2 linked regions of the Pueribacillus theae genome follow. The protein of the gene in region 1 interacts with the protein of each later gene in a pairwise test. Links are inferred from orthologs where the notes say so. Each region holds a gene or a part of one and is shown in the gene's direction. Other genes may lie near its edges. The genes, in order: DCC39_RS12625 and DCC39_RS09520.

Region 1 (11,453 bases):
CGAAACCTAGGAAAGAGACAAGCATGCTAAGAAGCCATCCAACAAAAGGAACAAAGCCAAGGACAAAGCCTGCAATCCAAAGCGAGACGAAAACAACGATGGATTGCATCGCATGAAATTTGACAAACCGGCTATCTTTTTCCAAAATCGTGAAAATAATACCTGTAATAAAAGTCCCTAAATAACAGAGCAGCCCGGCGATATTTTCTTCCAAACCGGTTGAGGATTTATGATTATTCGGGGGAAACACCTCATTCTTATCTTCCATATGCACCTTCCTTTCTGTGAAATTAGGAATACCTGTCTTTGTTTGCTACCAGATTACATCTTTTCCAACCGTTCAATTCGGCTTTCAATCGGTGGGTGTGTGGCAAATAAGCTGCTTTTTCTTCTTTTTTTCTTAAACGGATTTGAAATATACATGGCTGCCGTTGCGTCTTTGGCCTGTTTCACTTCTTCCGGGCTTTGGCTGATTTTTAGTAACGCGTTTTTTAAGCCTGTCGGGTTTCGTGTAAATTCAACAGCCGAGGCATCTGCCAAATATTCGCGGTTTCGTGACACCGCAAAATGGACAAATTGCGCAGCAAGCGGAGCTAAAATAATCAAGATTAAGGCAATGATTAGTAATGCAGGATGCGTTTTCTGGTTCCGGCTTCTGCCGCCGCGGAAATACAGCATGCGTGAACCGAAATCGGCAATGATGGCAATGACTCCGACAAGTGCAATGCAAATCGTCATAAGCCGGATGTCGTAATTGCGGATATGTGCCAGTTCATGGGCCGCGACGCCAGCCAATTCTTCTCTGTTCAGCCTATCCAGCAACCCTGTCGTGAAGGCAACACTGCCATTTTCAGGCTTTGTCCCTGTCGCGAAGGCGTTTGGCGCCGGATCATCCACAATATAGATTTTTGGCATCGGAACGTTGGCTGCTATGGACAACTCTTCGACGATATTAAACAGCATCGGGTTGTCTTCTTTTTTAATTTCCTTTGCGCCGGACATGCTTAGCACCTGGGAATTCGCCGTCATGTATGTCGTCGGAAGATAGAAAGCCAGAATGACCAATGTAATAATAAGCCCGGAATAATAGTCGCCATTGAGTAAGTAGCCTACACCCCATCCAAGTGCGGTTACAGTCAAACTGAATAGAAGCATGAGCCAGATCGTTTTTCGTTTATTTTGTTCAATCTGTTTATAGAGCATCGTATGTCACCTTAATTAGAAAGAAACTTGTGGAACTTCACGCTCTTCTTCAGGAATGGACAGCTGTTCATGTGGCTGGAATCCGAGCATTCCTGCAATAAGTACGGTAGGAAAAGTTTCCCGTTTAATATTGTACTGCGCAACCGTTTTATTATAGAGCTGCCTTGAGTAGGCAATTTTGTTTTCGGTTGATGTCAATTCCTCTTGCAACTTCAAAAAGTTTTGGTTCGCTTTTAAATCCGGATACGCCTCTTTTAACGCAAAAAGGGATCGAAGCGCGCCTTGCAGCTGGTTATCGGCTTCAATACGTTCCTGCGGGCTTCCTGAAACAAGTTGGTTCCTCGCCTGGATGACTTTTTCCAGCGTCTCTTTTTCGTGTGAGGCATAGCCTTTCACCGTTTCAACCAAATTTGGAATCAAATCGTGCCGGCGTTTTAATTGAACGTCAATTTGGCTCCACGCTTCTTTGATCCAGTTGCGCAATTTCACAAGTGAATTGTAAGAAGCAATGAAAAAAATAACTAAAAGTACAACAATGGCAATCAATACAATCGCTAAAATCATACGCCCTCTCCTTTACAACCTTATTCATTTATATTATTACATTAACATATTAAACTTTGAATTTGGGTATTCTGAATGTTTCAAATGAAGAAAAGAAGGGAATTTTTGCTACATAGGATTATATTCCAAAAGAGGAGGATGGTTATGTTATCTTTTCTCCCTAGCAAAGATGAGAAAACCATTGCGATACAATTTGAGGGCAAAGCAACGAAAGAAGACGCGGAGAATTTGGATAATAAAGTGGAGGAGCTGTTCCGCTCAGAAGAACCGTTTAATATTTTGGCGATATTGTATGAGGTGGAAGGCTCGACAGTCAAAGGAATGATGGAAGGCATTAAATTTGATGCGAAGCGGTGGAAGCAGTTGCAAAAGCTGGCTGTCGTAAGTGACAGAGAATGGGTTGCACGAATGACGAACATAGGCAAATATTTGCCTGGCATCCAGTCGAAGCATTTTGAGAAAGATGAACTTGAACAGGCATGGGAATGGATTAAAGAATAAAATAAGATTTATCCATCGAAAGGGCTGCTTAAAGTCCTTTCGTTTCTTTATGCTTTCTTAACAAAATGGCGTTATGATAGAAGAAGAGGTGAGTTGCAGTGGGAGATGCGTGGGTTATCGGGCCGTTAATTATCCAACAGAAATGGGCAATCTATATGATTACGATCATCATGACGTATATTATTTTGCGAATCGCAGTAAAAATAAAAGCAGTCGAACTTTCAATTCTTGATCTTTTATGGAATGCTTTCTTCCTATTTTTAGTCGTGTATAAGCTAAGCTATTCGCTGTTTCACCCAATGGCAGTTGTAAAAAATCCTCTTTCCCAACTGTATTTTACGGGTGGAGGAAAAGGTGCCATTCTCGGTTTACTTGCAGCTTTTGCTTATTTTTACTATAAGAGCAGACGTGATACTCTTTCATTTCGCCAACTTATTGAGTTTGCGGTGGCAGCAGTCGTGTCGGCTGTGGGGATTAATCAAGGCTTGGCTGCGCTTTTTGCTTGGCCTTATTCTAATGTTCTCTTTTATCAGAGCGCATTTGCACTTATTCTTTTATTCTGTTGGTTTTTTAACTTGAAAAAATTAATGCCATACATACTTTTAATTGGGTTGATTGGCTGGGGCATTTATGATTTTTCGAGCGAATCAGCTAAAACGCCAATAGAGAATGAAATGGAAACAAATGGTTCTTCAACCAAAGAAGAACAAGGAGTTGCAGTTGGATTGAATAAAGGCAACCTTGCGCCAAATTTCACACTTCAAACATTGCAAGGTGAAACAGTAACATTATCTGATTTTCGAGGAAACAATGCCATTCTTAACTTTTGGGCGTCATGGTGCCCGCCATGCCGTGCGGAAATGCCGGATATGCAGAGGTATTACGATAAAAATAAAGATGAAAATTTCACGATTTTAGCGGTGAATATGACAGCGACCGAAAGCAGTCAAAAAGGGGTCAATCAATTTATCGAAAAATTGGGCGTTACTTTTCCTGTTGTACTTGACATCAATAATGAAGCAACAGATACTTACCAAATTATGGCGTATCCAACAAGCTATTTCGTAGATAAAAACGGTTTAATCCAATACAAAGTTATCGGTGCGATGAATGAGGATATGATGAAAAGACAAGGAAATTGATGAAGTCATTTTAACAGCGTGCATCATTTTTAGTGGCTTATTGCTTTTTCAATCGGTAGATTTCTAAATCAAGCTGTGCGGTCTTTTGGAAGTTATACGCAATATCAGTTTCAAGGTGGCCAAGGGTATGTTGAACTTCTTTAAAACGTTGCGTCATTTCAGTTCTAGTTCCCTGTTGTCCTGTCATAATAATTTGGAGAGCCGTTTTCGTTTCAGTTCGGAAATCTTTTAATTCAGTTTCAAGATTACCCACATCGACGGTTAATTTCTTTTGTCCTTTCTCTATGTTGCCGACACGCTTGGCCAGTTCTGTTTGCCCTTTTTCCATATTGCCTACACGCTTGGTCAGTTCTGTTTGTCCATTTTCAATATTGCTCACACGTTTGGTTAATTCCTTTTGCCCGTTTTCAATATTGCTCATACGATTCTCAATACTGCTTACACGCTCGCTTAGTTCTTTTTGCTCGTTTTCAATATTGCCTACACGCTCTGTTAACTCTTTTTGCCCCGTTTCAATATGTTCTAAACGGCGGTTGACATTCTGGAGTTCTTTTAAGATTAAGTCAAATGGCTGTTGGCCTGACATTGGTTATTCTCCTTTCATTAATTAATTGAGAAAATTGTCAATTCATCGTATTGCTTCCATTTTATCATTGTTTGTCCAGATAACAAGGGATAAAAATATGCATTGACACAAAAACGTTTACCCCCTAAACTGTTAATTAGTTTAGGGGGTAAACCAATTGAAAGAAAAACTGAAAGAAGCCATCGATTTGTTTGAAGAGGTTATGATCTACGGAACAGAACGAGTCATGAAATCGATGGATCTCCCGCTTTGGCAAGAATATTCGCCAGAACAAATCCAAGTGCTGAAAATTCTTTCTGCCCATGGAAAGGCGACGAGTGCGCAGCTTGCTGATTTTCAAGGTGTCCATAAAAGCGCCATTTCAAACCGGATTAAAAAGCTTGAAGAAAAAGGCTTAATCAGCTTGGAATCTGATGAACACGATCGCCGTTCAAAGGTGATTAGCCTTACAGAGCAAGGAAAGCAAGTTGTTCAAATTTCAGATGAAGCCATCTATCAAAGTATCGAAAAATTATTTTTAGGAAAAGTAGATGAAAAAGAATTAGACGAATTCCTTTTCATTTTTCAAAAACTGAAAGACATTTTGAAATTAAAGGGGATGTAGCGGTTGAGGTTTATTTTAAAATTCAAGTGGATCATCGTTTTTGCGCTCATTTCACTTTCAATCGGATTATTTTTCAGTTCGCCGGATTTAACAAAACAGGCGGAGGAAGCGGGAACATTCCAGCTTCCGGATGATGCGGCTTCATCGAAAGCAGCAGATATTCTGGAGAAAGCTGGTGCGGCGGAAGAGACGCTGTCACTCGTTTATCCGTTAAAAAAAGAAGTCGACGCTCCGTTAAAGAAAGAAATAACGGCTACGGCTAAGAAGATAAAAGCGCTTGGTGAGCCTGTGGCGGACGTGCTTGAACCGTTTGAAAGCGAAGAAATGGAAGAACAGCTCGTTTCAGAAGATCGGAAGACAGTGCTCGTTCCCATTACAGTCAACGGCTCAGATGACGAGATTGTCGACTTGGCCGACAAAATCCGCTCAGAAATTTTACCGGAAAATGAAACAGTCTATTTAACGGGAGAAGCCTTAATTAACCATGATGTGAATGTTAGCGCACAGGAAGGGCTAAAACGGACAGAAGTGATTACGGTCATTCTTATATTCGCGCTCTTGCTTCTCGTTTTCCGGTCGCTCGTCACACCATTCATTCCTCTCATCGCTGTAGGGATCACATATCTTCTTAGCCAATCGATCGTCGCGTATTTCATTGATTGGTTCGGCTTTCCGGTATCAAATTACACGCAAATTTTTCTCGTCGCCGTGTTATTCGGGATTGGGACAGATTACTGCATTTTGCTGTTAAGCCGGTACAAGGAAGAACTGCTCGCTGGGCATGAAGTGGAAGATGCCATCGTCAACACATACAAAACAGCGGGCCGGACCCTCGCCATAAGCGGGCTGGCGGTATTTATCGGCTTTGCAGCGATTGGTTTTGCTGACTTTCCTATTTTTAAATCGGCGGTCGGTGTCGCAGTTGGTATTGCCGTTCTGATTGTTGTGCTATTTACAGTGCTTCCGTTTTTCATGGCAATGTTAAAAGATAAATTGTTTTGGCCTTCCAAAAAAGCGGCATCACACCAAGACAGCAAGATTTGGATTGCTTTCAGTAAAGTGTCCGTCATGAGGCCGCTCCTTTCAATCCTAATTGTCGCTGTTATTGCAATCCCGCTTTTGTTCACGTATGATAACGATTTATCGTACAACACAGTGGACGAAATCGGCAAAGGCTATGAATCTGTGAAAGGGCTTGACGCCATCTCGGCTGGTTTTGGGGAAGGGGATTCACTTCCTGTTCAAGTCATTTTGAAAAAAGACAAAGCAATGGTGAATGAGAAAGATGTTCCTTATCTCGAAGGAATCAGCCGTGAAATTGAAAAAGTCGAAGGTGTGAAGCAAGTAAGGACAATTACACGTCCGGCTGGCGAGATGATCGAGGACTTATACATCGATCATCAACTAGGATTGATGGCAGACGGCCTTCGTGATGCGAACGAAGGTCTTTCAGAAGTGCAAAAAGGCCTCGAACAAGTGCAAAATGGATTAAATAACGCTGCATCAAGCCTTCCTTCAGGATCCCAAGCTTCATCAGGCGGGACACAATTAAAACAGGCAGCAGCGGGAATCGGGCAAATTAATGAACAAATCGGCTCCATATCCGGCGGCTTACAGCAAGGCATGCCTGCCCAGCAAGCGGTTGGGGGACTCGAAGCGCTTCGTCCAGAATTAGGAAAAATCAGCCAAGGCATCAACCAAGCTGCAGGACAAATTGAAAGCCAAGGCGGGCAAGTCGGAAGCTTGAGCTCAGGGTTAGGTTCCCTTTCATCAGGTGTCGACGAATCGAACAAAGGGCTTGGCGAAATCAGCGAAGGCTTGGAAGAGATCGCCTCTACAATGGAAGAGATGAGCCATTCGAAAGGGATTCGGGACACAGGCATTTTTATTCCAGAAGGCACATTGAAAGAAAAAGACTTTGAGCCTGTGATTGAACGGTACACTTTTGGCAAGGAAACGGGGATTTTGTTTGAAGTTATCCTTGAAGACAACCCGTATTCTTCTGAAGCCATCGATACCGTAAAACTTATTGAAGAAAGCGTTGAACGTGCTGTTATTGGAACCCCGTTTGAAGATGCGGAATTAGCATACAGCGGTGTAGCAAGCATGAATGCCGATCTTCAGGACATTTCGTCGAACGACTTTACGCGTACAGTAACGATTATGCTCATCAGCCTCTTTCTCGTCTTGGCGATTTTGTTCCGTTCGATCATCATGCCGCTTTATATGATTGGATCGCTTGCGCTCACGTATTTTACATCAGTATCCGTCGCGGAGCTTATTTTCGTAAATTGGCTTGGCTATGACGGCATAACCTGGGCCATGCCATTCTTCGGATATGTCATGTTGATTGCGCTTGGTGTAGATTATTCCATCTTCCTCCTTGACCGATTCAGGGAAGAAAGCCTGAACGGCTTGGATGTGCAAGAGGCTCTCACCGTTTCGATGGCGAAAATGGGAACCGTTATTATAACTGCAGCGATCATTCTCGCCGGAACATTTGGCGCGATGATTCCTTCAGGAGTTTTAAGCCTTATTCAAATTGCGACCATTGTTATCACTGGATTGCTTTTGTACGGCATTATCATTTTGCCGCTCTTGATTCCGGCAATTACAGTGTCATTTGGAAATGGCGTTTGGTGGCCGTTTAAATCGGTAGTTCAAAAAGTGCGGGAAAAATAACTGTCGAATTTCTTTGTCAGCTTCGTTCTTGCGGTACTCACGTAATTGAAAGGAGTTATGCACCTGCGTCTACGAGCATTGCTCCGAAGCGTGCTTCCTCGGTGCAACTCGCAGCGGGTCATAGTTGTGTTGCTCGTCGCTGCGTTCTTCAGAACTTTGCTTCCTCGAACTTCTCGGTTCTTTTTTTCCTCCTTTTTGAACTTTCATTGAAAAATATAAAAGAAGCGTTCATTCCTTCAATTGGAGTGAACGCTTTCTGTATGTTAAGCAGCCATTTTTCGGCAGGCCTCTGCACATTTGAAGCACGCTTCTGCACAACGCTGGCAATGTTCGTGGTCATGCTTTTTGCATTCCTCGCCGCACGCTTCGCAAATTGTCGCGCATAGCTCACAGATTTGCTTTGCGAAAGGGCTGTTTGACTGCATCGCCTTCACAGCAAACGCGCACATATCCGCACATTCGCGATCAAGGCGAATGCACTCCGCCATCATTTTCACATCTTCTTCACTCAAGCACGCGTCAAAGCAATGATTGCACGCTTCCGTGCATTCAAGGCAAGCTTTGATGCATTCTTCATAAGTTGCGTTCATTGAAAAAACCTCCTTTTTTTCGTTGGTTGTACCCTTCCCTTTGGAATTTTTATCGAAACATGATAGAAGATTAAAAAACAATTAAACTATTTCAATCAACTGCCGATATAAAAAGTGAGCAGGGAAATCAAGAAGATTCTACCGCTCAACAGTCACACAAGGACGTGGGCTAAAAACAACTATATGGAGGTAGAAAAGGAATGATTATCAATCACAACATTTCAGCACTTAACACACATCGTCAGTTAACTGCTAACAACAATGCGGTATCAAGTTCACTAGAAAAACTTTCTTCTGGACTAAAGATTAACCGTGCAGGAGATGACGCAGCTGGACTTGCGATCTCTGAGAAAATGCGTGGGCAAATTAGAGGTCTAGAAATGGCTTCCAAGAACGCACAAGATGGTATCAGCTTGATACAAACTGCAGAAGGAGCACTTAACGAAACTCATGCAATCCTTCAAAGAATGCGTGAACTTTCTGTACAAGCATCAAACGATACGAATACAGCATCTGATAGAGATGAAATTCAAAAGGAAATTAGTCAACTTATTGAAGAGATTGATAGAATTGCCAACACTACTGAATTTAACACCAAAAATTTATTAAATGGTGCAAGTGGTTTAAGTGTAGGAGATGGTACACAAATTGGTTTGGCAAGTGCTGGTCCTAACACTAAACAAGGTACTTATAATGTAAATGCAAACGATGCAACCTTAGCTACTCATGCTGCTACTGAAACTGCAACTGGTGCGACTGCATCCGCAACGGTTGTAGGTGCAGGAACGTTAACAATTAACGGGATAGATATTGCTGTAGCAAGTACGGATACTTATCAAGATTTAGCGGATAAAATTAACGCAAGTGTTTCTGGAGTTGTGGCTGATTTTGAAGGTGAAGATAGTACTTTCCGTATTCGTAGTGCAGATGTAGGAGGTTCAGCTAGCTTAAAAGTTGCTGAGAGTGCTGACATAATTGCGGGAGTAGATTATACTGGTGACAATGCGTTAGAAACATCAGGTACTAATGCATCAGGTCTAACAACAAGTAATTTCGGCACTGGCGCAAGCTTAACTTATGATGGAAACAAAGTTACTGTTCATGGCGGTGACGCTGATGGTCTATCATTCGAACTTAGAGATAATACTGCAGCCACCACTATTACAGTGAATGGATCATTGAATTTCCATATTGGAGCAAACGAAGGTCAATCTATGAGCGTAAGTATTAATGCAATGGATGCAACCAATTTGGGAGTAAAGGGAATTGATGTAACTACGACTACAGGTGCTGAAAAAGCAATCACTGTAATTCAAAACGCAATTGATTCAGTTTCTGCTGAACGTGCTAAACTTGGAGCAGTACAAAACCGTTTAGATCATACAATTAATAACTTAGGTGCTTCAGCAGAAAACTTAACAGCTGCAGAATCACGTATTCGTGACGTTGATCATACCGAAGCTGCTTAAAGCAGTATGAGGTATAGTCGTCCTAACTGGTAACGGTTAGTGATTATGATCGGGTGAATTGCTGGAACCCCCTTAGAGCTTGTCTTACCACAACGAAGTCGGAAACGACAATCGTGAAGGTTTGAAAAAAGATGAGATTGGGCAATCAGCAGCCAAGCGCCTGTGGCGAAAGCCTGGCGAAGGTTCAACGACTAGGATATACCATCTAAAAGCTTTTAGCTCAAGATGATGAAATCCATAGGTGAACAAGGAAGTCGCAAACCCTTGGAATCCGAAGTGCCCGACCCCTACTAGATTGCTAGAGGGTGAAGATATAGTCTAGTCACTTGTGAAAGCAAATGTTCGCACGATGGCGAAAGAGATGATGGAGTTCACGAAGAACAACATCCTAACTCAAGCGGCACAAGCAATGTTAGCTCAAGCACAACAAAGCCCTCAAGGAGTATTACAACTTCTAAGGTAATGTTGTGAACGGGCGTCTAATCTGGTAACAGGTTAGAACATAACTGGGTGAATTGCTGGAACATCCTAAAGTGTCTTGTACCACAACGAAACTGGAAACGGTAAACGTGACGGTTTGAAAAACAAGACAATGAAACAATGGACAATCAGCAGCGAAGCTCCTGTAGAGAAATCTTGGAGAACGTTCAACGACTAGAATGTACTACCTAACGCGAAAAGCTACGGTAATGAGATTCGTAGGGTGATGAAAATCATTCGAAGTGCCCAGCCCCTATCAAACATATAGGGTGAAGATATAGTCTATTCTATGATCGAAAGACATAGCGGCAAAGCAAGCCAACCAAACTCCACAAGGCGTACTACAACTTCTTCGTTAATATTACATTTGAATGGGACTCTAGCTTTGCTAGGGTCTCTTTTGAATTTATTGAAAGTGAGGAAAAGAGATGGAAGAAAGGGTAAAGGTTATTCCATTATTCTTGGAAGGCGATACGTATAAGGTGAATATCGTAGTTTCTAATATAACAGAAAATGTTATGATTAATGGGACATGTAGAAATTCATATGTAGTCAGTATTCCGGAGTGGAGATGGTCGGTTGAAACAGGGGCATCTTTATGTCATGAATCTTATTGGCAAGATAATTTAAGAGACAATATAGATTATGCATTAGAAAAATATATTCCTGAAATATCTAAAAAACTTTCCAACATCAATATGAAAAAGATTTTTTAATCGAGATTTTTAGTGGCAATTCTGAAATTTAAAGATATTATTAAAACTTTTAAGGCTTGTTCTGTCCATTCCAACTTCATTTATAATTTACCTTGCTGAATCATTTCAATGACTTTTTCTGATGTGTAAGTTTTTCCATCCAATATGTCCTTTTTTGCTTGAAGTAATTTTTGTTTTAAATCCAGGTCGTATTCGATATCTTCTGAAACTGTTGTTTCCGGTTCTTCAATTAAAGAAAAGTGATACTTCTTTCCGTCTATTTCAATGACTGTTTCTCCATCGCTGATAATTTCTTTCATAACTTTTGCGATATTTCCGTCAAATTTTTTCATAAAAGCAGCCTCCTTATCCGAATGATGGCATTTTGGTCAGTCTCCACTACATTCAATTTCAACATTAATAGCCAATGATCCTTAATCAGGGTCAATGGCTGTTTTATTATGCATTCATTCAGTATTGGAAGTGAATGACCTTTGTATATTGAGACATTCGCACAATGGTTACAATACGAAAGAAAAATCAAATTCAAGGGTGGAATAATTGTTGAACTAATGAGCTTCCATATCTGTAGAATCGAGTGCATAAGTAAAGACTATATGTTTATTTCACTTTATATGATAACCTTAACATAAGTATCTTAAAAGGGACGGTAATCATGTTGAAGGATGTTAGTGATTGGGAACACATTGGTTACGGTGGTAAAAGTACGCTGGAAAAGGAAGAACTCAAGTCCCCAAATCAATTGAAATATTTAATTAAATATCCAAGAAAGGTTAAAGTTGGTGTTTCTTGGGAAGATATTACTGAATTTGTTGCAGCTCAAATCGGCACGATTTTCGGCTTAGAAATGATGAAGGTTGAAATCGTAATTAGAAATGGAAGAAGAGGTTGTTTGCTTCGGAATTTTGTCGATGAA
Region 2 (11,873 bases), on another replicon or contig:
CAGATGCGAAAGGCAGTCTTGTCATTAAACAACGTTTTAATCGTCAGTCCAGATGTCATTATTGGAGCATCGTTTCTTATCTTTTTTACGATGATTGGCGTGAAGCTCGGCTTTGCATCCGTGCTTGTAGCACATATTGCCTTTAGCATCCCGATTGTTGTCATTATGCTGTTGCCTAAGCTTCACGAAATGAGCCCGACATTAATCGATGCGGCACTCGATTTGGGAGCGACGAAGCGGGATGTTCTTACTCGGGTGATTATTCCGTTTATTAAACCAGGCATCTTTGCGGGGTTCTTTCTTGCGTTGACATATTCACTTGATGACTTTGCTGTGACATTTTTTGTTACCGGCAATGGATTCTCTACTTTATCCGTCGAAATATATTCAATGGCGCGTACGGGCATCACGTTAACGATTAATGCTTTATCAGGCCTTATCTTCCTCGTAACAGTTCTGCTCGTTGTTGGCTATTACTTTATAAGCAGCAAAGCGAAAACTCCTCTTTCGGGGGTGAAAAAATGAAAGGCATTTTACGCGTGGGCCTTGCCATTCTAGCTGTTTCAGTTATTTTGCTAATCATTAACGCACAGTTAAACAAAGGGCACATCGGATCAGGAAAAGGCTCGATTACTGTTTACAACTGGGGAGAATACATTGATCCGGATTTGCTCAAACAATTTGAAAAGGAAACCGGCATTAAAGTTATCTATGAAACATTTGACTCGAACGAAGCGATGATGGCAAAAATCGAGCAAGGCGGAACATCTTATGATATATCCGTTCCATCAGAATATATGGTTGAAATAATGGGGGAGAAAGATCTGCTATTGCCGATTGACTACAGCAAGATTCCAAACATTAAAAATATCGCCCCTTATTTCCTCAATTTGCCTTTTGATCCGGAAAATAAATATTCTATTCCTTACTTTTGGGGAACGCTTGGGGTTGCTTTTAATCCGAAATTGCTTGACGGGCAAACGTTCGAAAGCTGGGACAATTTATGGGATCCATCCCTTAACCAACAAATTATTCTTGTTGACAGCGCACGGGAAGCGATCGGTATGGGATTGAATTCACTTGGCTATTCATTAAATTCAACCGATTTGGATCAATTGCACGAAGCGGCAAAAAAGTTGGAAAAACTTAGCCCGAACGTGAAGGCAATCGTTGGAGATGAAGTGACGCAACTTATGGTGAATAACGAAGCGGCGGTAGCGCTTACGTGGTCGGGCCAAGCGGCTGATATGATGGATGAAAATGAAGACATTGATTACATTGTGCCGAAGGAAGGCTCGAACCTATGGTTTGACAACATGGTCATCCCACGTACCGCTACAAATATTGAAGGCGCCCATGAGTTTATCAATTTCATGCTTGACGCTGAAATCGCAGCCCAAAACGCCGATTACGTCGGATATTCAACACCAAATGTTGCGGCAATGGATTTGATGGATCCGGAAGTAACAGGGGACGAAAGATTTTATCCAGACGAAGAAACGCGTGAACATCTTGAAGTGTATAAAAATCTTGGACTTGAGATGCTCGGGCATTACAATGACTTATTTCTTGAGTTTAAAATGAAAAAATAATTTTTAGTGGGGTTTGTCTAAAAGTCCCTAAAGCAAATGAGGTAGAGATAAACAGTTCGTTTTTCTCTACCTCATTTTGTGAATTTTAATCCCGGACTCCTGCCCTTATAAGCGATAATAATTTCGCAGCAAATAAGCGATCCATTCGCAATCTGGATGATTGCGCAGGTTTTCTATTAGGCCTTTTACAATGGCAGGAGCCAAATTTGGGTCGTGTAAGTTTCGTTTGAGAAGAATGAGTGATTCCTTTTCGATCGATTCTTCGATTTCCTCCGTTTTTTGTTCAATCATTTCAATGATGTCCTCTTTCGTTATTTCTTCAAGACCACTTTTATATTTCATCAATTGAAATTGTTGTTCTGTAATAAATGGAATGGTAATATTTTTTGCTAATAAATTGGTTTTTTCCACAAGTGATTTTGAGAGTAAGTCAATATCCAATTTGATGTTATTGCTGAATAATAGTAATTCCCCATACATATTCAAAAAGCTTTTAATGCAATAGAGCAAGTCAAACTTAGATTTTTTAACGTTTTTCCCATACAAACGTTCAATCATCGTTAAAATGCACTTCTCTAATAACTGGTCATAGTAACGTATTTTGCTAATAAGCTCTTCATTAAAAGTTTGTGTCTCTTTAATGAAAATTTTGGCGAAATCAGCGTGCTGATGAAAATTATTATAGGATGCCCGGTAAAATTCATATAAAAGTTGATTTTTGTTTGTGTTTTTGACTATATGGTCAAAGTTGGCAATTGCTTTCATCATGAAACGATCGATTAATGCTAAAATTAGTTCATCTTTCGATTTAAAAGATAGATAGAAGGCGCCTTTAGAAATCCCGCAATGTTCAGTGATCTGTTGAACAGAAGTTGCCCTAAAGCCTTGGTTTGCAAAAAGTTCCAATGCCTTTTCCATAATCAACTGTTTTTTTACCATTGTAATTCTTCTCCCTTATGAACTTTTAATTGACAGCTGACCATTCAGTCATTATTATAAGATAATGGGTTTTAAAAATCAATTTAAGGGCTGGTGTAAAGGTGAAGGGCTTAGTTAACTTTGTAATAAAAAATAAGTTAGCCGTTTGGTTACTTACCATTATTATTGTTTTTTCCGGTTTGTATTCAGGAACGCGCATGAAGACGGAGATGATTCCAGATATTTCAGTACCATACTTAATGGTGACAGATGTTTATCCTGGTGCAACTCCTGAACAGGTTATGGAAGATGTCTCTATTCCTATAGAGAAAGCGATAGAAAATTTAAAAAATGTGAAGGCTGTTTATTCCAATTCTTATTCTAATGTTGCTAGTATTCAAGTGGAATATGAGTATGGGATCGATATGGGTGAAGCGAATCGAGAGCTGAAATCAGCATTAGATTCTGTATCTTTACCGGAAGGAACAGAAGAGCCGGATGTTTCGGCAATTAGCATGGATATGATGCCAGTTGTGGCTCTTAGCGTAAGTAGCACAACCGAGGATGTTGTAGAATTAACGTCAACAGTCCAAGATATTTTACTGCCAAAAATTGAAAAGCTCGATGGTGTTGCTTCAGCAACGATTACAGGGCAACACATTGAGGAAGTAGATCTTGTCTATGATAAAGAAAAGATGGCAGCACTGGACTTAACAGAAGAATCCGTGAAAGAAATCATTCAAGCTAGTAATTTAGCGGTTTCATTAGGGCTTTATGAGTTTGAAGAAGGGGAACAAGCTGTTGCAGTTGATGGCAAATTTATGACATTGGATGAGCTGGAAAACATGTTGATTCCTGTCACACCTTCAGAAACGAATCCATCCCCTTTTGTAAAGCTAAAAGATATCGCCAAAGTTGAACTGGTTGGCAAAGTTGAATCTGTTTCCCGCACAAATGGAAAAGATGCCATTGCCATTCAAGTTGTGAAAGGGCAAGAAGCAAATACGGTAGAAGTTGTCAACCGTGTGAAGAAGCTAATTAAAGAAGAGCAGAAAAAAATTGATGGCCTTGTCATTGATGTGTCCCTTGACCAAGGGGAGCCGATCGAAGATTCCGTCACGACAATGATTGAGAAAGCATTGTTCGGTGGTTTGATCGCTATTTTAATCATTCTGCTTTTCTTGCGTGATTTCAAATCTACGATGATATCCATCATATCCATCCCTGTTTCCATCTTAATGGCTCTGTTGCTATTACATTGGATGGATATCACACTAAATATTATGACTTTAGGGGCAATTACGGTAGCTATTGGACGAGTCATTGACGACTCAATTGTCGTTGTTGAGAACATTTATCGACGTCTCCATCTGGAAGGCGAAAAATTATCCGGACGTGCGCTCATTCGTGAAGCAACGATCGAGATGTTTCGGCCAATCTGTTCATCTACCATTGTAACAGTAGCGGTTTTTGCGCCACTCATTTTTGTCGGTGGGTTAGTAGGAGAGTTATTTCTTCCATTCGCATTAACGATGACTTTTGCCTTGGGCGCATCATTACTTGTTGCCATTACGATTGTTCCGGCACTCTCACACTTTTTATTTAGAAAAAAATTGTATGGTGAAAAAGGAAAAAGCAGGCATAAAGGGGTCGGGAAACTAGCAAATTGGTATAAAGGCGGTCTTAACTGGACATTAAACCATAAGATAATAACCTCGCTATTCACGATTGCTTTACTCGTCGGAAGTTTGATGTTAACTCCATTAATCGGTTTTAGTTTTTTAGGCAGTGAAGAAGAAAAAGTAATGTATTTAACTTATACTCCTGCTACAGGTGAGCTAGATGAAGATACTTTAGAAAATGTGGAAGAAGTCGAACAGGAGTTATTAAAACGGGATGATATTGATATTCTTCAAGTTTCGATAACGGATAGTGGTGATCCTACTGCCTTAATGATGGGTGGTGGCACAAATGGGGCACTTATGTATGTCATTTTTGATCCAGATATGAAGAATTTCCCTGAAGTGCGTAAGGAAATTGAAGATTATGTTCTTACTATCGACCAATCAGGCGAATGGAAGAGCCAAGATTTTTCTTCGATGTCCTTTTCATCGAATGAAATTAGTTACACTTTCTATAGTGAAGATTTAGATAAATTAAATGAAGCGGTTAAAAAAGTTGAAGATGTTATGAAGGAAAATGGCCAACTAGAGGATGTTTCCTCCAATATGGAAGATGCTTATGTTGAATATACATTTAACGTCAAACAAGATGAGTTATTAAAATATGGCTTAACAGCAGGTCAAATTGTAGGAATGTTAAAGCCGCAAACAACAAAAGAAGTGTTGACAACAATAGAAAAGGACGGCGACTCAATAGATGTCATTGTTCAACAAAAGCAAACCGAACAGCCAAAATCGATTGATGACATGTTAAAGACGGAAGTACCAACAGCATTAAATACAACAATGCCGCTTTCTGAGCTGGTAACTGTTGAGAAAGGTACGACGCTTAATACGTTAGCGCGCAGTAAAGGCGAATATTATGCAACGGTTTCCGGAACGATTACCGATAAAGATATTTCAAAAGCAACTTCTGAAGTAGAACAAGCGATTGATAAGTTAGATTTACCAAAAGGTGTTTTCGTTGATGTTGCTGGTGTTGCTGCCGATATGGAGGAAACCTTCACACAATTAGGTATGTCCATGCTTGCTGCGATTGCGATCGTCTATTTTGTTCTTGTTGTCACATTTGGTGAAGGTGTCGCGCCGTTTTCGATTCTGTTTTCATTGCCATTTGCGGTCATTGGTTCATTTGTTGGCTTGTTTCTCGCCGGTGAAACCATTTCCGTTACCGTAATGATGGGTTTATTAATGCTCATTGGCATCATTGTAACAAATGCGATTGTACTGGTAGACCGAATTGTCCGGATGGAACGCGGAGGTATGGGAATGCGCGATGCAATCTTAGAAGCGGGTGCTACCCGTCTACGTCCCATTTTGATGACAGCCATCGCAACGATTGGCGCATTAATTCCGCTTGCTGCAGGTGCTGAAGGTGGCGGAGGATTAATTTCGAAAGACCTTGCGATTACGGTCATTGGCGGTTTAGCAAGTTCAACCTTGTTAACATTATTCATTGTACCGATTGTTTATGAAATTCTATCAAAAATGTTTAAGAAAAACCGGAAGGAAATAGAGGAGAACTAAGAAACAAAGGGCTGTCCAGGAATGATTTTCTGTGACGGCCCTTTCTATTTTTAGCAAAACTACATACAAAAAATCAGGTTCATTTGCCAAAATGACAGAAAAGTGGTTTTTAACAAATATCATCTGGCTTTTAAAATTTATCAATGTACTTTATGGTTTTTTAGACGTAACTCTTTTTTGTTGCAATAAAGTATTGTACAAAAATTTTGATTCATGGATAATGAAAGAGATGAGGATTAATTAAAAATGGGGGTATGGTGATGGGAGTCCTTCAAATTACGACGGAAAATGGCGTGAGAGTAATTAAGCTGAATCGCCCTGAAAGGCTTAATGCCATTAATGATGAACTAAGCAGCAAGCTTGAACTGGCAATTGAAGACGCTTCAAAGGATGATGAGGTAAGAGTGATCATCCTCACCGGAAGCGGGAAAGGCTTTTCATCTGGGCTCGATTTATCAGAGTTTTCCAAAAGGGATCCAGCTACGATGACTCGGGCGATGAAGGTTGATAATTTAGGCTGGGTTGGGAGACTCGCATTGGGAATCGTCCATAACGACAAGCCTGTTATTGCCGCAATTAATGGTATTGCTGCAGGAGCAGGATTTGCCTTAACGCTCGGCTGTGACTTTCGGTTTATGTCTGAATCTGCACGGGTAACTGCAGGGTACATACGGAGAGGATTAAACCCTGATGCGGGCATGACTTACTTTTTGCCGCGGCTTATCGGGCCAACAAAAGCGAATGAATTAATTTTAACAGGAAGAGATGTTTATGCGGAGGAAGCAGAACGAATCGGACTTGTGAATGCTGTATATCCTGATGAAGAATTTCATGGGCGTGTGATGGATTTCGCAAAAGGAATTGCGGAAGGCCCGCCGATTGCGATGACTTTCTCTAAACGCCTCCTTGCAGCAAGCCAAGATTCCAACCTTGAGACATTATTAAAGCAAGAGTTGTCTTCAATAAGAGTATGCTTCGGAACAGAAGACGTAAAAGAGGGCATAAAAGCCTTTGCAGAAAAGAGAAAACCTATATTTAAAGGGCGATAAAATAGTGTCAGGAAGCGTGGCCGAATGCCCGCTTCTTTACCCTGCTTAAGTTTTGCCTGCAATTTACTAGTCATTTCTTGACTTTTCACGACACCTGCTTTATAAATGTTTTAACGAAAATTCATTCCAAAAACAGGATATATAAAAAAACTTTTAACGGGAGTAGGAGGGCTTTATGAAAAAGGAAATTTCAAATGTTGCTGTTATCGGTGCAGGGGACATGGGGCATGGTATTGCCCAAGCAGCAATACTCGGAGGGTTAACCGTTTATTTATATGATGTAAATAAGGAGTCAATCGACCGAGGCGTAAACAGGATCAATCAAAGTTTAGAGAAACTAAGAAAAAAAGAAAAAATTAGCGAAGAAGAATTAAACGAAGCCCGCAGCAATTTACATCCAACGTTGGATTTTAAAGAAGCTTTATCAAGCGCTTCATTTGTTTTTGAAGCGGTTCCGGAGATATTGGATTTGAAGCAAAAACTATTTAAACAGATGGGAGAAGTTGCCCCAAAAACGGCGATCCTTGCATCAAATACATCAAATATGAGTATTACAAAAATTGCCGAACATGTTCAAAATAAAGATCGCGTTGTCGGCGTGCATTTCTTTAATCCGGTTATTCTCATGGAATTAGTTGAGGTCATTCGCGGAAGCGAAACAAGTGATGAAACGATTCAGACCGCCTATGACCTATGCTTAAAAATGAATAAAACCCCAGTACGGGTAGAAAAAGATAGCCCCGGCTTTATTGTTAACCGAGTGAACGCACCGGTATCTGTATTTATAGAAGCGATTGCTGACGCGGGGATTGCAGAACCGGAAGAAATTGATGCTTTAATAAAATCTCATGGAAAACCAATGGGCCACTTCGAGCTTATGGACTATGTAGGGCTAGATATTGTTTATGATTCATGTCAATATAACAAGGAAGTGTTGCATCCTAATTATGCGCCCAGTCGATTGCTTACAGAAAAAGTTGACAAGGGCGATTTAGGCAAAAAGACTGGAAAAGGGTTTTACGATTGGTCAAATGGTCGCCCTTCCATTGATCTCAATAAAAAAACGGACAAAATTGAATTGAACGATATCCTATTCGTGAAGCTGAATGAAGCCGCTAAGCTCGTTGAAGAAGGTGTGGCAACACCAAAAGATATTGATCTGGCAATGGTTTTGGGCACAGGAGACACAGTAGGGCCGATTGAAAGCAGCAGAGGGTTTGCTCTTTCTTTTATTACGAAACGGCTTGAGTCACTTAGTGAAGAATTAAACAAAACCGTCCTAAAACCGGCTGGCATATTGTATAAAAAACCTGAATCCATTTTTTATTAAAGAAACGAAGAATAACAAAACTGCCTTTTTCCATATTAAATAGTGGAAGCAGGCAGTTTTTTAATTATCGTCGCTTTGGAGCCATTTTTGCGACCAAATTTCAATTTCATCCATTAGCGGTTTAAGGGAGCTGCCTTTTTCCGTCAATGAATATTCAATGCGCACAGGGGTTTCAGGGAAAACTTCACGTTTAATGATTCCTTCTTTTTCCAAGTATTTTAACCGTTCTGAAAGGAGCCTGCCGCTGATTCCGACAGCGGATTTAATATCTGAAAAGCGCTGTGGACCCGAAAACAATTGGTAAATAATTAAACCCGTCCATCGATGCGCTAAAATATTAATGGCTTTTTCAAACTTTGGGCAAATGGGAGATTTATCCTCCATTTTCTTCAACTCCTTACTCATTATTTTATCATATTACACCCATATTTCTAATTACTTGACACCATTTAGTTTTAAAAATATAATTAGTTACGTAAAGTAACAAGTTTAAGAATCACTATTATTTAGTGGTTTAAATAGGAGGAAAGGGAAATCATGAGCATATACACAGAAAAAGAAACAGCAAAAGACTTTTATGCCGCGGTGGAAGGAAGGCGTTCTATCTATGCGATTAGCAATGAACCGGTTATCCCGGATGAAAAAATTGAAGAAATCATTCAATTTGCAGTAAAGCATACGCCAACTGCTTATAACTCACAAAGCGGAAAAGTTGTGGTCCTATTAGGAGAGCATCATCAAAAATTGTGGGATATTACGAAAGAAACGTTGAGAAAAATTGTTCCTGCCGAAAACTTTCAGCCAACTGAAGAGAAAATGAATTCCTTTGCAGCCGGATACGGAACCGTTCTGTTTTTTGAAGATCAAAACGTTGTGGAAGGACTACAGAAGAAATTTCCTTTATATGCCGACAAATTCCCGATGTACTCCCAACATTCATCAGGCATGCTTCAATATGTCGTTTGGACAGCGCTGGAAGCGGAGGGATTTGGCGCATCACTGCAACACTATCAACCGCTCATTGATGATGAAGTGAAAAAAGAGTGGGGCATCCCGCAAGAATGGCTGCTACACGCACAAATGCCATTTGGCAAGCCAACTGCACCTGCAGGAGACAAAGAATTCGCGCCACTTGAAGAACGTATGAAAATATTTAAGTAAACATACAACAGCGAGCCATAGTGCACGCTGTTTTTTCGTTTTTTTCAACGTACCATTTTGTAAGTTTTAATAAAAAATCCATCGGTTTCTGTCCATTCACAGTAAAAAATATCTTCGACATTTGTATAGCCTTCCTCGGACAAGTTTTTCAGAAGCCATTTTTTTGTTTTTCCTATAAATTGAAGCATATCCTCTTTAATTTTTCCCTTATCCACAAGTACAATGGAAGGCGCCTCATCATCCAGATCTATCCCTAAGGCATTAGCTGACAGAGTTTCAAACTCGCTCCACTTTTTCACGCTTATGGTTCCGCCTGGCTCTAAATAGAGGTCACGGACTTCCCGAAGAGTAAAGATGCCTTGCTGTCTAAGCAGTTGCCTGATTTGTTCAAATTCTAGATGGTTCTTTTTCATTTGTTCTGAATGAATTTCACCGTTTTTTATAATAATCGATGGCCTTCCTTTAATAAGATTTCGCATTTTTTCATTTCTTTGGATGACCACTTCAACAAAATAAATCGCAGCCGCCCAAATTCCCATCTGAAACAGCATGAGCAAAATTGTTGTTTTTTTGTCATAAAGCGATTCTTCTATAATCGAACCGAGAAGTAAGGCATAAATGAAATCCAGCGGCGTAAATTGTCCCATTTCTTTCTTGCCGAGAAGGCGGATAACAACGAGCAGTGCTGCCAGTCCAATGATAAGCTTCAGTGCGGTATCCAAATAATCCATCGAAATACTCCCCTTTCGATTCCTTACTTAGATGAATACCACTGATACAATAAAAATAAGCCTTTTTCGTTTGGGGCTTATAAAAAAAATAACGGTGTCTGGAGAAAATTCTGAGACACAGTTATTTTTCGCTAAGGGCGACTTGCAGCCCGATGATGGCTAATATTGTACCTTCGACAAGATTCATTTTTTTGGCGATCGCCGGATTGTTCATTAGTAAATGGCGGATTTTATCAGATAAAAAGCTAACCGTTCCAAAGACTACGAGTGCTTGCACGATAAATACGAAGCCTAGCAACACCATTTGCATCGGAATATGTCCGGCAGATTTATTGACGAACTGCGGCAGCAGCGCAAGAAAGAAAAGGGATACTTTCGGATTCAGCACATTCATGATGATTCCTTTTCTATATAATTCTTTTAATCTTCGATTCTTTTGCTCCTGTAATAATAGTGAATCGTTTTTTGCACGGAACGCCTGCCAAGCTAAATAAAGCAAATAAATTGCCCCGGCGTATTTAACAATGGAAAAAGCAACGGTTGATTGATAGACAATCGCCGAAATGCCAAGTGCAGCGGCGGAAATATGGAAAAGCAGCCCGGTGCAAAGCCCTAGAGCAGTGAAAATGCCTGCTTTTTTTCCCTGTGAAATGCTTTGTGAAATAACAAATAAAATATCCGGCCCCGGCATAAGCGTCAGTAAAACAGCGACCCCTAAAAAAGACAAAATTGTGATCAAATCCATTTTTATCCCCTCTAAAATGATATATAGTGACTATTATATAATGAGTTGAAGGCACTCACAAAGAAGGATTTAGAGCATTTTGGCACATTAAAAATATGTGGGACAAATGAAAATGAAATTTTGAGAATTAACGAGTATTTGGAAGATATTTAAACGTTATTAAACGAGGTGTCAGAATGATTAAGTTAAAAAACAAAATGCCAGACTATATTATATGTTTAGTCTTAGGTACAGCCTTAGGGATAATATCCAAATATTTTGATACCATCGCAGTTGATGGGAGTTGGAGAACGAATACCCTCCACTATTTTGCAGATTTATTTACTAGGTTAGGTATTTGGATATTGATTGCTACGATTACGGCTGCATATAGTAAAACACTGACAAGAGCTGCTATTAATACATTCCTATTCTTTATAGGAATGCTAATAAGTTATTATACATATTCAGCTTATTTATTTGGATTTTTTCCAACCAGGTATTTTATATTTTGGGGCAGTGTAGCATTAGTATCTCCTTTGCTGGCTATTATTGTTTGGAAAGCTAAAAATAATGAACATCTAGCTTTTATCTTGCCAGCCTTACCTATGGGTCTATTATTAAATCTATCGTTGGGAATGGGTTTATTCTATATGTATGTATCTCATATTGAAGAATTCATTATGTATATTTTTTTATGTGTAATCTTTTACAAAGAGCCTAAACAAATGGTGATATCAGTTGTTATTTCATTTGTTGTGGCATTGATTGTTGAACAAATAAGTCCTTTTCATTTTTGAAGTTTCCCTTAATGGAAAACAATTAAAATTGCACTATATACCAATAACAATGCCACACCTAAAAAAGACAAAATCGTGATGAAATCCATTTTTTATCCCCTCTAAAATGATATATAGTGATTATTTAATGAATTAAAGAGACTAACAAAGACGAATTTACCGCATTTTTTTACTTGAGCAATAGGGAAAAGCAAAATTCATTAGCATGAGGGTGGACAAAGTGATTAAAATTGATATAGGAATTTTTCCAAAAGATCTTATTTCTGAAAAACAAGAAAGTGGCGGCTTTTTTCCGTTTGCCATTGATGGGGAAGCACCTTACCTTTATGATATTTTTTTATTGGAACGGAAAGATGAGC

Evidence for each region.
Region 2: the proteins of DCC39_RS12625 (region 1) and DCC39_RS09520 interact in binary tests that used the Bacillus subtilis proteins (3 or more experiments, as listed by UniProt). The link is inferred for Pueribacillus theae from one-to-one orthologs.

The regions. Positions count from the first base shown.
Region 1 is NZ_QCZG01000027.1:13,640-25,092, reverse strand. What follows is about bases 4,245-7,482. They hold DCC39_RS12625 (MMPL family transporter), read left to right. Parts: upstream 4,245-4,603; coding sequence 4,604-7,282; downstream 7,283-7,482. Other genes in these bases: DCC39_RS12630 (MarR family winged helix-turn-helix transcriptional regulator), read left to right, coding at 4,245-4,600. Outside these bases: DCC39_RS12660 (DUF4870 domain-containing protein), read right to left, coding at 1-268; zinc metalloprotease HtpX, read right to left, coding at 322-1,203; DCC39_RS12650 (LemA family protein), read right to left, coding at 1,219-1,767; DCC39_RS12645 (SpoIIAA family protein), read left to right, coding at 1,912-2,268; DCC39_RS19470 (TlpA disulfide reductase family protein), read left to right, coding at 2,367-3,410; DCC39_RS12635 (coiled-coil domain-containing protein), read right to left, coding at 3,448-3,996; more of DCC39_RS12630, read left to right, coding at 4,154-4,244; DCC39_RS12620 (four-helix bundle copper-binding protein), read right to left, coding at 7,546-7,872; DCC39_RS12615 (flagellin N-terminal helical domain-containing protein), read left to right, coding at 8,073-9,341; DCC39_RS12605 (hypothetical protein), read left to right, coding at 10,250-10,537; DCC39_RS12600 (hypothetical protein), read right to left, coding at 10,618-10,869; DCC39_RS12595 (HipA domain-containing protein), read left to right, coding at 11,193-11,453.
Region 2 is NZ_QCZG01000017.1:21,118-32,990, reverse strand. Bases 2,262-5,919 are described here. They hold DCC39_RS09520 (efflux RND transporter permease subunit), read left to right. Parts: upstream 2,262-2,632; coding sequence 2,633-5,719; downstream 5,720-5,919. Other genes in these bases: DCC39_RS09525 (TetR/AcrR family transcriptional regulator), read right to left, coding at 2,262-2,531. In the rest of the region: DCC39_RS09535 (ABC transporter permease), read left to right, coding at 1-525; DCC39_RS09530 (ABC transporter substrate-binding protein), read left to right, coding at 522-1,592; more of DCC39_RS09525, read right to left, coding at 1,698-2,261; DCC39_RS09510 (enoyl-CoA hydratase/isomerase family protein), read left to right, coding at 5,980-6,768; DCC39_RS09505 (3-hydroxyacyl-CoA dehydrogenase), read left to right, coding at 6,944-8,098; DCC39_RS09500 (winged helix-turn-helix transcriptional regulator), read right to left, coding at 8,159-8,482; DCC39_RS09495 (nitroreductase family protein), read left to right, coding at 8,636-9,259; DCC39_RS09490 (DUF421 domain-containing protein), read right to left, coding at 9,304-9,990; DCC39_RS09485 (LysE family translocator), read right to left, coding at 10,112-10,735; DCC39_RS09480 (hypothetical protein), read left to right, coding at 10,912-11,514; DCC39_RS09475 (hypothetical protein), read left to right, coding at 11,735-11,873. UniProt on the Bacillus subtilis protein: Required for self-resistance to surfactin, an antimicrobial lipopeptide surfactant produced by B.subtilis. Also required for swarming motility.